One region of the Telluria sp. ZB2R32 genome, then DNA from elsewhere that is predicted to be linked to it. Evidence: predicted binding sites of a transcription regulator. Region 1 holds the regulator's gene; the other holds the start of a gene.
What was found. Region 1 encodes sigma-54, which starts transcription at its own class of promoters, with help from an activator protein. Its sites were predicted from a motif close to TGGCANGNAANCTGCTTT; they were not measured.
Positions count from the first base shown of each region.

Region 2: AC56LG_RS22250 (PEP-CTERM sorting domain-containing protein) is a predicted target of sigma-54. The motif match lies at 2,639-2,656, and genes of this name have one in related genera.

Region 1 covers NZ_JCASIG010000007.1:201,260-209,177, reverse strand. Annotated here, with positions in the region: gene lptA (lipopolysaccharide transport periplasmic protein LptA) at 1-429, shown strand, start outside; gene lptB (LPS export ABC transporter ATP-binding protein) at 429-1,190, shown strand; gene AC56LG_RS20345 (RNA polymerase factor sigma-54) at 1,217-2,686, shown strand; gene hpf (ribosome hibernation-promoting factor, HPF/YfiA family) at 2,749-3,105, shown strand; gene AC56LG_RS20335 (enoyl-CoA hydratase/isomerase family protein) at 3,218-4,303, shown strand; gene rapZ (RNase adapter RapZ) at 4,465-5,325, opposite strand; gene hprK (HPr(Ser) kinase/phosphatase) at 5,385-6,320, opposite strand; gene AC56LG_RS20320 (PTS sugar transporter subunit IIA) at 6,356-6,838, opposite strand; gene queF (NADPH-dependent 7-cyano-7-deazaguanine reductase QueF) at 7,182-7,918, opposite strand, start outside.
Region 2 covers NZ_JCASIG010000009.1:64,491-72,408, reverse strand. Annotated here, with positions in the region: gene AC56LG_RS22260 (dihydrolipoamide acetyltransferase family protein) at 1-1,043, shown strand, start outside; gene lpdA (dihydrolipoyl dehydrogenase) at 1,048-2,445, shown strand; gene AC56LG_RS22250 (PEP-CTERM sorting domain-containing protein) at 2,687-3,292, shown strand; gene AC56LG_RS22245 (porin family protein) at 3,514-4,026, shown strand; gene AC56LG_RS22240 (IS1595 family transposase) at 4,087-5,061, opposite strand; gene AC56LG_RS22235 (aldo/keto reductase) at 5,232-6,224, shown strand; gene AC56LG_RS22230 (porin family protein) at 6,339-6,830, shown strand; gene AC56LG_RS22225 (hypothetical protein) at 6,907-7,713, opposite strand; gene AC56LG_RS22220 (hypothetical protein) at 7,717-7,918, opposite strand, start outside.

The DNA of each region.
Region 1 (7,918 bases):
CTGACTTTAAAATCGGACCGGGCGCTGGTCAAGGAAACCCCTGAAGGTTACATGAGCGTGACCCTGACTTCGGGTCCGGGCCGGGTCGCCACCTTCCGCCAGAAGCGCGACGGCGGCCCCGACCTGTGGATGGAAGGACAGGGCGAACGCATCGAATACGACGAGCGCCAGGAAGTAGTGAAACTGTTCTCGAAAGCGATCGTGCGCCAGCTCGAAAACGGCCGCCTGACCAACGAACTCGATGGCGCCTACATCGCCTACGACAGCCGCCGCGAAGTGGCGACCGTGCGCAACGACGCCAGTGGCGAAAGCAAGGTGGGCGGCGGACGCGGCACCCTGATCATCGCACCACGCCGCGCACCGGCGGCAGGCGCCGCACCGGCAGCGGCTGGTTCCACCCCGGCGGCGCCGGCAGCAGGAAAGAAATAATGAAAGATGCACCTGACAGCCGCAGCACCCTCGTCGTCCGGGGACTGCAGAAAAGCTACGGCAAGCGCCTGGTCGTGCGCGACGTTTCGCTCCAGGTGGGTTGCGGCGAAGTCGTCGGCCTGCTCGGCCCGAACGGCGCCGGCAAGACCACCTCGTTCTACATGATCGTCGGCCTGGTGCCGTCCGACGCCGGCACCATCGAGATCAACGGCGCCGACATTTCGAGCCTGCCGATTCACCGCCGCGCGGTGATGGGCCTGTCGTACCTGCCGCAGGAAGCCTCGGTATTTCGCAAGCTGACGGTGGAAGACAATATCCGCGCCGTGCTCGAACTGCAGCACGACGAGAACGGCAAGTCGCTCACCAAAGCTGCGATCAACGACCGCCTGGATTCCCTGCTGGCCGAACTGCAGATCGAGAAGCTGCGCGAAAACCCGGCGCTGTCGCTGTCGGGCGGCGAACGGCGGCGCGTCGAGATCGCGCGCGCCCTGGCGACCAATCCGCGCTTCGTGCTGCTCGACGAACCGTTTGCCGGCGTCGACCCGATCGCGGTGATCGAGATCCAGCGCATCGTGCGCTTCCTGAAGGAGCGCGGCATCGGCGTCCTGATCACCGACCACAACGTGCGCGAGACGCTCGGCATCTGCGACCGCGCCTACATCATCAACCAGGGCGCCGTGCTGGCGTCGGGACGCCCCGACGACATCATCGCCGACGAGTCGGTACGGCGCGTCTACCTGGGCGAACACTTCCGCATGTAAGAACAGCACAGCGAACACACAGCGCCATGAAACAATCCCTGCAACTCCGGACCTCGCAGCACCTGGCGCTCACGCCGCAGCTGCAGCAGTCGATCCGCCTGCTGCAGCTGTCCACGCTCGAACTGCACCAGGAAATCGAGCAGATCCTGTCCGACAATCCCTTGCTCGAACGGCTCGACGATCCGCTCGACCACTCGGTGCGCCTGCTGGCCGACGGCGCCATCAACGACGCTCCGGCGCAGGCGCCCGAGGCGCCGGCGCCGAACGGTGAAGACGCGCCCGCCCCATCGGACGCGGCCGATGGCGGCGAAGGCGGCGACGTCGAACGCGGCGAGCCCGATGCCGACTGGGGAGAGGGCACGCGCACGTCCAACAGCGAGAACGACGACGACGGCCGTCCGCAACTGGGCGCCATCGGCATCACCCTGCGCGAGCACCTGACGGAACAGATCCGCGTGACCGGCGTGACGGCGCGCGACCGCGCCCTGGCCGAACTGGTGATCGACGCCATCGACGACAACGGCTACCTCGAAGAACAGCTCGACGAAATCCACGCGAGATTACCCGAAGAACTCGAGGTCGAGATCGAGGAACTGCGCTGCGCGCTGGCACTGGTGCAAAGCCTCGATCCGGTCGGCGTCGGTGCGCGCAGCGCGGCCGAATGCCTGGCGCTGCAGATCCGCAGCATGCCGGGCGTGCCGCTGGTAACGCGGCGCATGGCGCTGAAGATCGTCGAGGGCTACTTGACCTGGTTCGCGCAGCGCGAATTCAACAAGCTGAAAAAGGCGCTCGACTGCGACGACGAAGACTTGCGCGAAGCGCAAGCCGTGATCCGCCAGTGCAATCCGCACCCCGGCGCGGCGTTTGCGTCGAGCGCTTCGGATTACGTCGTTCCGGACGTTATTGTCCGCAAGACGCCGACCGGCTGGAGCGTCGCGCTGAACAACGACGTGATGCCGCGCCTGCGCGTGAATAACGTCTATGCCAACCTGCTCAAGGGCGGCAAGGGCGAGGGGCAGATGAGCGCGCAGCTGCAGGAAGCGAAGTGGCTCATCAAGAACATGCGCCAGCGCTTCGATACGATCCTGCGTGTTTCGCAGGCAATTGTGGAGCGCCAGAAGAACTTTTTCAGCCATGGCGCGGTTGCCATGCGTCCCCTTGTGCTTCGCGAGATTGCTGATACACTGGGTCTGCACGAGAGCACCATTTCTCGTGTAACAACTCAGAAATTCATGCTGACCCCGCACGGCATGTTTGAGCTGAAGTATTTCTTCGGAAGCCATGTCGCCACCGAAGCGGGGGGCGAAGCATCGTCGACGGCGATACGGGCGCTCATTGCGCAGCTGACAGGAGCAGAGGACCCAAAGAACCCATTATCCGATAGCAAGATCGCGGAAATGCTCGGTGAACAAGGCATGGTCATTGCGCGCCGCACGGTTGCAAAATACCGCGAGGCGCTCAAGATACCTCCCGTCAGTCTCCGCAAATCCTTGTAACAGCGGCCCCCACGTGCGTCCCAAGCGCCAGGCGGTGCCGCGCATTTATCAAAGGAGTGTGTATGAATCTCACCATCAGTGGCCACCACCTCGATGTCACCCCCGCCATCCGTGAATACGTACAGAACAAGCTCGAACGCATCACCCGCCATTTCGATCAAGTGATCGATTCCCATGTCATCCTCGCGATCGACAATCTCACCGAAAAAGACAAAAGGCAAAAAGCCGAGATCAACCTGCGCCTGTCGGGCAAGACGGTGCACGTGGAAAGTGTGGCGCAAGACCTGTATGCCGCGATCGACCTGTTGATGGATAGGCTCGACCGCCAGGTGATGAAGTACAAATCGATGCTGCAGAATCATAGTCACGAGGCGCTCAAGCGCCGTCCTGAAGGCGGAGAGGCCGCTGCTGCGATCTGATCGCGCACCGAGCACCGTCTGAACGAGGGCGCCGCACGGCGCCCTTTTCAATATGTGGGAGCGTTGCCGTGTCTTGGGTAAAATGCATGTCTCTCCCATCATCCTGCTGACCATGACCGACCATGTCCTGACCCGCGTTGCCAACGGCACCGGCATCATCACGCTCGACCGTCCCAAAGCCCTGAACTCCCTGTCGCTGGCCATGGTGCGGCGCCTGGCCGACATCCTGCTGGCCTGGCGCGACGACGCGGCCGTATCCGCCGTGGTACTTGCCAGCAGCAGCGAAAAAGCCCTGTGCGCCGGCGGCGACATCCGCTTCTTTTACGAGGCCGGCCACGCCATCCCGACCGCCAACAGCGCGCTGCTGGAAGACTTTTTTACCGAAGAATACGCACTCAATCACCTGATCCATTTTTATCCGAAACCCTACGTGTCCATCATGGACGGCGTGGTGATGGGCGGCGGCATGGGGATCGCCCAGGGCGGTCCGGAGACCGGCCTGCGCATCGTGACCGAGCGCACCAAGATGGCCATGCCGGAAGTGAACATCGGCCTGTTCCCGGACGTCGGCGGCAGCCATTTCCTGTCGCACGCGCCTGGGCAGCTCGGCAATTATCTGGGCCTGACGGGGTTGACGATCGGCGCGGCCGATGCGCTGTACGTCGGCCTGGCCGACGTGTTCGTGCCGGGCGCGCAACTGGGTGAATTGCATGCGCTGATCGAGACGACGCCGGGGGCGCAGCTGGCCGAGGCGATCCGTGCCTTTGCTGCGGGCTTTACCAGCGAGGTCGGGGAGAGCGTATTGAAAGCGCAGCGCGCCGCGATTGACACGCACTTCGGCGCCGGTTCGGTGGCCGCGATCATCGCCTCGCTGGCAGGGGATGACGACGCGTTCGCGCAAAAGGCGCTCGCCGCGATGCGCCAGCGTTCACCGCTGATGATGTGCGTGACGCACGAGATGCTGGTGCGCGGCGCGACGATGTCGGTCGCCGACTGCCTGCGCATGGAGCGGTCGCTGGTGCGCCGCAATTTCGAGCACGGCGAAGTACTGGAAGGCGTGCGCGCGCTGGTGATCGACAAGGACAATGCGCCGCAGTGGAATCCGCCGACGCTCGACGCCGTGACGCCGGAGATGATCGAGCGCTTTTTCGAGCCGGTGTGGCCGGATCACGCGCATCCGCTGCGTCACTTGAGTTGATAAACGCGGTGTAACGTAGGGTGGGCACTTGTGCCCACGCGGTCGTACGGCCGCGGACTGCAAAGCGTGCAAAGGGTATGAGAACGCCGCATATCGTGGTCACCGTCAACACTGATTAACCGGTGCAGCCGTGTGGGCACAAGTGCCCACCCTACAACTCTCTACGACTGCTCGCGGTGCCTCACCACCACGCGCTCGCTCTCGTTGAAATAGGCCGCCAGCCGCTCGGCCATGTACACCGAGCGATGCTGCCCGCCGGTACAGCCCACCGCCACCGTCAGGTAGCTGCGGTTATCGGTCTTGAACGAGGGCAGCCACTTCTCGACGAATTTGCAGATATCGTGCAGCATCTCGGTGGCGCTCGGCTGGGCGTCGAGAAAGGCGATCACGGGGGCGTCCTTGCCGTTCAGCGGGCGCAACGCCAGGTCGTAATATGGATTCGGGACGGCGCGCACGTCGAACACGAAGTCGGCGTCGAGCGGCACGCCGACCTTGAAGGCGAAGGATTCGAAGAAGAGCGTCAGCGGCGCATGCTGGACCTCGGCCAGTTCCTTGATCCAGGCGCGCAGTTTGTTCGCCGAGGCCTCCGACGTATCGATCACGTGGCCGAGCTGCTCGATGGCCCCCAGTCGTTCGCGTTCTTCGGCAATGCATTCGATGAGGGTACGGCGCGCGGCCGGATTCGCGCCCGGCATCAGGGTATGCGACAGCGGGTGGCTGCGCCGCGTTTCGGAAAAGCGCGCAACCAGCGAATGGGTGCTCGCGGTCAGGAACAGCACCTTGACCTGGTGCCCTTCTTCCTTGAGCGTGCGCACCGTGACTGGCAAGCCCGCCAGCGATTCGGCGCTGCGGGCGTCGACCGCCACCGCCAGTTTGATCGTGCTCGTCGCGACAGAATCGACCAGTTGCGGCAGCAGGGGCGGCGGCAGGTTGTCGACGCAGTAGTAACCTGCGTCTTCCAGGACATTCAGGGCAACCGACTTGCCCGAGCCGGAAATACCGGTAATGAGGACGATGTGCATGGCTCGATGATACCGCAAGCGCTGCCGCTTTGTCGTCTCAATCCCCGCTCAATCGCCGCTCAATCTCCGCTCATGGCTTGACGTTGCCGCTCCATGAACTCCTGCAGCGTATCGATCCCGCGCAGCTGCAGGATCGTGTTGCGCACCGCGGCTTCGAGCAGCACGGCGATGTTGCGGCCGGCGGCGACAGGAATGACGACCTTGCGGATCGGCAGGCCCAGCACCTCTTCGGTGGGGAAGTGGAAGGGCAGGCGCTCGACCTCTTCGTCGAGCACGCCGCGTTTGACGAGGTGCACGATCAGTTTGAGACGCATCTTGCGGCGCACGGCGGTCTCGCCAAAAATCGCCTTGATGTCGAGCAGGCCGAGGCCGCGCACTTCCAGCAGGTTCTGCAGCAGCGGCGGGCAGCGGCCTTCGATCATGTTGGGGGCGATGCGCGAGAATTCGACGGCGTCGTCGGCGACCAGGCCGTGCGAGCGCGAGATCAGTTCCAGGCCAAGCTCGCTTTTACCGAGGCCGGAGTCGCCGGTGATCAGCACGCCGACACCGAGCACGTCCATGAAGACACCGTGCATGATGACGCGCTGGGCCAGCTTTTTCGACAGATAGACCCGCAGGAAGTCGATCACCTGGGCGGCCGGCAGCGGCGTCGAGAACAGCGGGATGTTCTGCTCGTCGCAGATGGCGAGGATGTCGGGCGGGGTCTCCAGACCTTGCGCGATGATCAGCGCCGGCGGTCCGCCGCCGATCAGTTCGCCGATCACGTGGCTGCGCGAACTCGATTTGAGGCGGTGGTAGTAATTCAGTTCCTGGTGTCCGAAGACCTGGATACGGCCCGGGTGGATCAGGTTCAGGTGGCCGACCTGGTCGGCAGCCGAGGCGACGTCGCCGGAAATGAGCCGCTCGCCGCCGGGAAAGCCGGCGAACCAGCCCAGTTGCAGGCTGTCGCGATTGTCGTCGTACAGCCGTTGGATGGTGAGCGGAGTCTGCAGCATGGCGAGAAAAATAAGGGGAGGGAACTCCCCCGAGTTTAACCCAAGGCCTGCAAGCTAGGTTGCCAGTTGATAATACGTTCGTGGATCGCGCGCGGATCGGACTCGGTGGCCAGCGCCGTGCGGATCGCTTCGTCCGAGAACAGTTCCGCGATTTCCGACAGGATTTCCAGGTGCTGCTGGGTGACGTGGTCCGGAATCAAGAGGAAGAACAGCAGGCTGACCGGCTGGCCGTCGGGCGATTCGAATGGGATCGGCGCCGCCAGGCGCACGAAGGCGGCGATCGGCTGTTTCAGGCTCTTGCTGCCCTTGATGCGTCCGTGCGGCACGGCCACGCCATGGCCGAGGCCGGTGGAACCGAGGCGCTCGCGCGCGAACAGGTTTTCCGACACGGTCGAACGGGCGATCCCGCAGTTGTTCTCGAAAATCAGTCCAGCCTGTTCAAAGGCGCGCTTCTTGCTGGACACCTCGATATCGAGCTGGACGTTTTCGAGAGAGAGGATTTTGCTCAGATTGGTCATTTCACGCTTTTCATGTTGCGGCGCACAATAGCCGACTTGCGGTGCAGAATTATAGGCCGGTTTTTCAGCCATGTAATTCGATTTCGCGTCGGTATCGTACGCCTGTCGCCCACCTATTTCAGGCTTTTAGCCAGCAGTGTGATGAGCGCTGTTTGCGCTTCCACAAGGTCCACGCAATTTCCGTATCGAAAATTAATGCGTACCGAATGAAACGGCAGATGCAAGCCGCATCGACCGTAGTTTCCCCGTATTTGCTTAAAAAGCGTTTAAACGGACGCACCGTGCCGGCTGTTGTTTTTCCGTCAGTTTCTGTGGCTGGAAAGGTACAGGTAACAATCCGCCTTTACTGGCGCGCGCCGCGCAGGTTGTGCGGACGCCCGGTACTGAAATTCGCCCGCCATGGATTGATGTCGAGGCCGCCGCGGCGCGTATAGCGCGCATACACCGCCAGCTTGGTCGGCTTGCACTGGCGCAGGATGTCCATGAAGATGCGCTCGACACATTGTTCGTGAAATTCGTTGTGCTCGCGGAAGCCGATCAGGTAGCGCAACAATCCTTCCTGGTCGATTTGCGGACCGACGTACTCGATCTGCACGCTGCCCCAGTCCGGCTGGCCGGTGACCAGGCAATTCGATTTCAGCAGGTTCGACACCAGGGTTTCCTCGACCGGCGCCTCGTTGACATTGGCAGTCAGCAGGTGCGGCGCCGGCGAATAATCGTCGACTTCGATATCCATGCGGTCCAGCGACAGGCCCTCGAGTTCGCCCATTTTCAGTTTGCCGAAGTTTTCCGGCTCGGTGATGGTGATGTGCACCGGCGCGCCGAAGGCGTTCGACAAGTCTTCGCGCAGCAGCGCCACCAGCGCCTCGACGCCGGCCACGCGGGTCTGGTTGAAGGAATTCAGGTACAGCTTGAACGACTTCGATTCGACGATGTTCGGTGAATCGGCCGGCGCGCTGATGGTCGCGATCGCCACCTGCGGCTTGCCGCGCATGTTCAGCCACGACAATTCATAGGCGTTCCAGATGTCGAGGCCGAAGAAGGGGAGCGTACCCTGGATGGCCAGTTCGTCGCGCTTTT
Region 2 (7,918 bases), on a different contig from region 1:
TCGACGAGTTCATCCCGATCACGGTGGCGCAGCCGGAAACGGTGGTCACGAGCGTGACCAGCGCGCAGACCGCAGCGGCGCCCGCGCCCGCCAAGGCCGCGCCGGCGCAACCGTCGCACGCCGCGCAAGCCTATGCCGCGGCCCCGGCCCACCACGGCCGCGCGCCCGGCGAAAAGCCGCTGGCCGCGCCCGCCGTGCGCCAGCGCGCCTGGGACATGGGCATCGAGCTGCAATACGTGACCGGCTCCGGCCCGGCCGGGCGCATCAGCCATGCCGACCTCGACGCCCACGTCTCGCGCGGCCAGCAGAAAGCCGCCGAGGGCGACCGCCGCTATGCGGTGCTGGAGGGCGAACAGGCGATGCCGCTGATCGGCATGCGCCGCAAGATCGCCGAGAAAATGGCGGAAGCCAAGCGCCGCATCCCGCATTTCACCTATGTCGAGGAAATCGACGTCACCGAACTCGAAGCGCTGCGCGTGCAGCTGAATAGCCGCTACGCCGGCCAGCGTCCGAAACTGACGCTGCTGCCGCTGATCATGCGCGCCGTGGTGCTGGCGATCCGCAAGTACCCGTCGGTGAACGCCCGTTTCGACGACGAGGCGAACATCGTCACCACCTACAACCCGGTCCACCTGGGCATCGCCGCCCAGACCGACGCCGGGCTGATGGTGCCGGTGGTGAAGAATGCCGAAGCGCGCGATCCGTGGTCGGCCGCCGCCGAGGTGGCGCGCCTGGCCGAAGCCGCGCGCAGCGGCAAGGCGCTGCGCGAAGAGCTCAGCGGCTCGACCATCACCATCACCAGCCTGGGCGCGCTGGGCGGCATCGTCACCACACCGGTCATCAACCGGCCGGAAGTGGCGATCGTCGGCGTCAACCGCATCATCGACAAGCCGGTCATCCTGAATGGCGCCATGGTGGCACGCAAGACCATGAACCTGTCGTCCTCGTTCGACCATCGCGTGATCGACGGCATGGTCGCGGCCGAATTCATCCAGACCATCCGCGGCTACCTCGAGTGCCCGGCAACCCTGTTCGTGGAGTAAGCCGATGAACCAACTGACAACTACTTTGCTCGTCATCGGCGGCGGCCCCGGCGGCTATGTCGCCGCCATCCGCGCCGGCCAGCTCGGCATCCCGACCATCCTGGTCGAGGCCGGCCAGCTGGGCGGCACCTGCCTGAACATCGGCTGCATCCCTTCCAAAGCCCTGATCCACGCGGCCGAGGAATTCGAGAAGGCGAACCACTACGCCAGCGGCTCGGCGCTCGGCATCTCGGCCGCCGCGCCCTCGATCGACGTCACCCGCACGGTCGGCTGGAAGGACGGCATCGTCAAGCGGCTGACCGGCGGCGTCGGCGCGCTGCTGAAGAAGAACGACGTCCAGGTCATCAACGGCTTCGCCCGCATCCTCGACGGCAAGACGGTCGAAGTCAAAGGCGCGGACGGCGCGCTGCAGCGCATCCGCTGCGAACACCTGCTGCTCGCGGCCGGCTCGGAAGCGGTGGAACTGCCCTTCATGCCCTTCGGCGGCATGGTGGTGTCCTCGACCGAGGCGCTGTCGCCGCAAACCATCCCCAAGCAGCTGGTGGTGGTCGGCGCCGGCTACATCGGCCTGGAACTGGGCACGGCCTACCGCAAGCTGGGCGCCGAAGTCACGGTGATCGAAGCGGCGGATCGCATCCTGCCGGCCTATGACGCCGAACTGACCAAGCCGGTCGGCGCAGCGTTGAAGCGCCTCGGCATCGACCTGCGCCTCGGTTCCTCGGTGCTCGGCCTGAACGCCGCCGGCGACGGCGTGCGCGTCAAGGAAGCCAATGGCGAAGAGATCGTCCTGTCGGCCGACCGCGTGCTGGTGGCGGTCGGCCGCCGTCCGCGCGCCGGCGGCTGGGGCCTCGAATCGCTGCAGCTCGACATGAATGGGCGCGCAGTGAAAATCGACGACCAGTGCCGCACCTCGATGCGCAACGTCTGGGCGATCGGCGACCTGGCCGGCGAACCGATGCTGGCGCACCGGGCGATGGCCCAGGGTGAGATGGTGGCCGAGATTATCTCCGGCAAACGGCGCCACTTCCAGCCGGCCGCCATGCCGGCGGTCTGCTTCACCGATCCGGAAGTGGTCGTGGTCGGCATGGTGCCGAGCGAGGCGGACGCCGCCGGCATCGACGCCATCAGCGCCAACTTCCCGTTCGCGGCGAACGGGCGCGCAATGACGATCGAGTCGACCGACGGTTTCGTGCGCGTGGTGGCGCGGCGCGACAACCACCTGATCCTCGGCTGGCAGGCGGTCGGACGCGGCGTGTCGGAACTGTCGACGGCGTTCAGCCACTCGATCGAACTGGGCGCGCGCCTGGAAGACGTCGGCGGCACTATCCACGCGCATCCGACGCTGGGCGAAGCGGTGCAGGAAGCGGCGCTGCGCGCGCTCGGACACGCACTGCACATCTGACGCACTCGTCGTACCACGTATCGCAAAGGCGCCGCTGGCGCCTTTGTTCGTTTCAGGTACTGCAATCAATACCAAGTATTCCATTTGAATACCGACTGATTCTGTCGATAAATCTTACATACAGTTACAACTCGTATTGAGGCATATCAATTTTTCTTATTGGAATCAATGACGTAGGATAACACTTACAACTTGGCACGCTTGTTGCTCATAGTAGGGTCCACACTAACCGGAGATTTTCATGACGCTGAAATCGATGTCCAAAATGCTTGCCAGCCTGTCGTTCCTTGCCTGCACCTCTGTATTCGCTGCGCCAGTCGTCATCAATGTCGCCGGCGTCCAGAGCATCGGCGAATTCGGCGACTCGCGTAATACCGTGTACGAGTACAACGTCGGCGCGAACGCCACCATCACCAACGTCAGCTATTCGGTCAACGTGACTGCCTTCAGCCCAAGCTGGCTGTCGGAAATCGCGTTTGCGATCACCGACTCGGGCGTCACTGACGGCGTGCTGTTCACCCCAGGCTTCGAAGATGCGTTCGCAGGCACGGCGCAGTACGACGCGAGCACGATCCTGGCCGACGAAGGCCTGTCGTTCAACGTCGGCGCCGACGGCATCCTGCGCGTCGAGTTCTATGACGACTTTGACGACGGCGCTGTGGATCCGGATGGCCGCTGGAACTTCGGCACCATCACCATCGCCTTCGAACCCGACGTCGAAGTGCCGGTCGATCCGGGCCCAGGCACCGACGTGCCGGAACCGGCAAGCGCCCTGCTGCTGGGCGTCGGCGCCCTGGCGATGGGCTACGGCCGCCGCCGCCGCGCCGCGAAAGCCGCTGCACACTAAGCTGTCGACCTGAAGCACCGGCCCGGCCTTGCGCGCATGCGCGGCGCCGGGCTTTTTTTCGCCTCCGGGCCACTCTTTCAAGCCGCTGTCGGCGCCGCGCCACACCCGAACCCCGCGTCAAGATGTCGTTCTGGAAAGCGTGCGATAATCCGCGCCGGCCGACGCTTCCGCTGTCGGCCTCCCTCATCCACCATCGGTATCACTACAGAGAGAGCCCAGTCATGTTCAAGAAAATCGCCGCCGCGGCCGTCGCAGTCGCTGCCTTCGCCGCTTCCTCCGCCGCACTCGCCCAGCAGCAGATGCCGTTCTACGCCGGTATCGACGCCGGCTCGACCAAGATCAAGGGCGCAGACCGCGAAGGCAGCTATGGCGTCTTCTTCGGCTACAAGTTCACTCCCGGCGTTGCCATCGAAGGCGGCTACCACCGCCTGGCCGATACCGAAGTGCGTTACGCCGGCGTGCGCACCGACCTGACGCTCGACCAGATCGACCTGTCGCTGATCGGCAGCCTGCCACTGTCGAATGGCTTCGACGTGTACGGCCGCCTCGGCTACAACCGTCTGGAAGCCGAAGCCAGCGTGGCCGGCTTCAGCGCCAAGGAACACGATTCGCATGCCCTGTACGGCCTCGGCCTGGGCTATACCTTCACGCCGGTCGTGCATGGCCGCGTGGAAGTGCAGAAGCCGGAGAGCGACGTGACCCGCGTGCTGGCCGGCGTCGCCTTCCGTTTCTAAGCGCCGCAGAGGCAAGACCGGAACCGGGATGCGGCCGCATCCCGGTTTTTTTTGGCGCTGTCACCGTTCGCTGTTGATGGGGCCGATGGTCAGACGCAGCAATTGATCGGCGGAAGTGACCTTTCCACCATCGAGCGCGCGGCGCCAGCCCAGGTAATTCGGCAGATAACGCGACGCGACCCCGTGAAACCGCGCCAGCCATTCGCGAAAGCGGCGATGCCAGGCATTCACGTTCTGCACGTGAATGGCGCCCGCGGCCTCGCGGCGGACGCGTTCGCCGGCGCGCAGGTTGACGGCCTGGTGCGCAATGCCGTGCGCACGCGCAAACGCGCGGTAGGCCGCATGCGCGTCGGTAACCAATAGCACTTGCCGGTCGAGGTGGGGCAGCAAGTGGTGCTCGAGTTGCGCCTTGCACAAGGCGCCGCGCCCGGTCACGGCGTCGATGGTCTGGCCGCTGCGGTCGCGCGCCACCAGGATGCAGTCGAGTTCGCGCGAGATGCCGCGCTCTGCCGCCTCGCCGCCACGCTTGCGCGGCGCCCGGTCGAGCTTGCGCGATCCCTTCTGCGACTCGCGTAGAAACATTTCGTCGGCCTCGACGATGCCGTTCAGGCACACCGGCCGGTCGTCCTTGACCCGGTCGAGAAACCGGTGGCGCCATCTGAATGCGGTATTGCGGTGCACCTCCGTTTGCTCTGCCGCTGCGCGCACCGGGCGCGACGCGCGCAGCGCATCGAGGTAATCGAGCCATTTGGCGCGCAACCTCAGCCGTGCCAGCGGCGTGCCGGTGAGGTCGTTGAAGGTGCGCCGGCACCCGCGGCAGCGATAGCGCTGCAGGCCGTTCGCGTGGCCATGGCGGTGCCAGCCGGGACAGCGGCAATGCGGGCAGCGGCGCCCGGGTCCGCGCAATTGTTCGATCAGTGCGAGCAGTTGCTGCAATCCGGCTGCCGGCCGCAAGGCATCGAGTACCCGTAGTCGCTGCGGCTGATTCAGTGTCGGCAATGCCGCAAACCACTTCTTGAACCCTGGCGCTTTCATGGCAGATCCATATCGTTGGCGATACGGGTTCGACCGCCAGGCAGCTCAGCAGTTCAATCCTCATCCATAGCGAACGGTGACAGCGCCTTTTTTTTCGTCAAAGCAAGCGTGCGCCCGCCCCACCACTGCCGCGGGCATCATGGACGCTCTTCCATGACAAAAAAGGACGCATCGTGAACCAGCGTTACCGACCGATCACGCGCCTGGGCCTTGGCGGCACCGGCCTCGGCGACATGTACAAGACCACCAGCGACGAAGCGGCGCACACCACGGTCGACGCCGCCTGGGATGCCGGCATCCGCTACTTCGACACCGCGCCGCACTACGGCGCCGGCCTGTCCGAACACCGCTTCGGGCAGGCGCTGCGCCGCCGCGCGCGCGACAGCTACACGCTCTCGACCAAGGTCGGGCGCCTGCTGGTGCCCGATCCGGTCGGCGAAATCGCGGCGCCCTTCGTCTCGGCGCTGCCGTTCCGGCGCGTGATCGACTACACGAGCGACGGCGCGCGCCGTGCGGTCGAGGACAGCCTGCAGCGGCTCGCCCTCGGCCACGTCGACATCGTCTACGTGCACGACCTGTCGCCCGACGCCTTCGGCCGCGACGATTACGAGCGCTACATGCGCATCGCCGCCGGCCCCGGCGGCGCCTTCGAGGGACTGGTCAAATTGCGCGAGCAAGGCGTCATCAAGGGCTGGGGCATGGGCGTCAACACCATCGAGCCCTGCCTGCGCGCACTGGAGGCTTCCGACCCCGACGTGTTCCTGCTTGCCGGACGCTACACGCTGATGGAGACGACGGCGCTGGCCGAACTGTTCCCCCTGTGCGCCGGGCGCGGCGCCAGCGTGGTGCTGGGCGGGCCGTTCAACTCGGGCTTCCTGGCCGGCGGCGACCATTACGACTACGCGCCCGCCAGCCAGGAAAAGCACCAGCAGCGCGAACGCCTGCGCCAGGTGGCGGCGCGCCACGGCGTCGACCTGGCCGCCGCCGCACTGCAGTTCGGCGCGGCGCACCCGGTGGTGTCGGCGACCATCCCCGGCGCCAGCAGCCCGCAGCACCTGCGCCGCAATGCCACGCTGATGGAGATGACGATCCCGGCGGCGTTCTGGCAGGAGCTGGTAGCCGAGGGCCTGGTCGCGCCCGAGGCGCCGCTGCCTGCAGCCTAGCAGCGTCGATTGACATGCTGCCAAGCAAGGAATAGTACGTTCGTGCGATAATATGGCCCCAGCCGAAACATGGCGTTTCGGCTGCCTTTATTTATCGCAAGAAAAGGTACTACCATGTTCAAGAAAATCGCAGTCGCAACCGCCCTCGTCGCCGCCGCATCGGCCGCCTTCGCCGCCGAGCCAACCCCGTTCTACGCCGGCGTCGACGTCTCCTCGACCAAGGTCACCGGTTTCGACGACAAGGGCGGCTACGGCGCCTTTATCGGCTACAAGATCAATCCGAACGTCGCCGTCGAAGCCGGCTTCAACCGCCTGGTCGACAGCGAGATCGACGGCGCCGACGTTACCCTGGACCAGACCGCGATCTCGCTGGTCGGCTCCGTGCCGCTGAGCGGCGGCTTCGACATGTACGGCCGCATCGGCTACAACCGCGTCGAAGGCGAGTACAAGCAATTCGGCTACAAGGTCAAGGACCACAGCAACAACGCCCTGTACGGCCTCGGCCTGGGCTATGCCTTCTCGCCGGTCGTCAGCGGCCGCCTGGAAGTGCAAAAGCCTGACACCGAGATCACCAAGATCGTCGCTGGCGTCGCCTTCAAGTTCTAAGCTTCATTCGGTTCCGACGTAAAAAAACCGGGCTGCTCGCGCAGTCCGGTTTTTTTTATGCGTCGGTTCGCACCGTTCAGGCGCCGGTCGCACCCACGCCGGCAGCCAGCAGCCAGGACACCAGCAGCAGGAAAGCCATCGCCGCCGCGAACAGGGTCGACAGGCGGCGGCTGGTCTCACCGTCCGCAAACAGGGCCGGCTTCTCGTAGTTGCGGCCGATGTAATAGGCATAGAACACGGTCGCCAGGTAGTGCACGGCGCCGAACATCTCGCCCAGTTCGCCCTTGCGCGGATGTTCGATCAGCAGGTGCGACAGCGCCACCAGCACGATGTAGATGACCGACGCGCCCAGCGGCGGCAGGTACAGGCCCATCGATTCGATCCAGCGCTTGAGGCCGGGACGGGTGCGCGCCAGGAAGGGCAGCACCAGGTTGTGGGTCAGGCCCGCGATCAGGATCAGCTTGAGCAGCACGGTCTTGTGCAGGCTCCCGCTGCCGAGCGCCAGGTTGTGCAGGTTGGTTTCGGCCTGGCGGTTGTTCTGGACGAAGAACTCGGGCGAGGTGATCCCCAGCACGCGCTGGAACCAGCTGACTTCCTCGAGCGCGGCCAGCGCCACCAAGGCCGACAGGCCGCCAAGGGCCAGCAGCTCGAACTTCGAGCTTCCCGGCTGCTTCAGGCGTTCGACGAACACGAAGCCGAGCATCACGGCGATCACGGCGAAGCACAGGAACTGCATCCATTCGACGATGCCGTCTTCGCCGAGCAGGCGCCACAGCGCCCTGGCGTCGGGACCGGACCAGGCGACGGCCAGGCCCAGGATAAAGACATTGATGGCGATCGCCATCAGGATGACCGGATGGGTCTGCCATTTGTTATTTGTCACGCATTACTCCTTACTTAATGAAAACGATTCGGCCGGGGCCGCCACCTGCGCTACCGCCACCTCTTTCGCCAGGTCGCCGCCAGGGCGTAGCGCACCGGCATTCTGCGCCCTTCTGCGCGCCAGCCGGCGCAAGCCCTGGCGCAACGCCGCGCCCACTGCCCAGGCCCACAGCAGCGGATCGAGCACGGCATCCCACAGGTTGCCG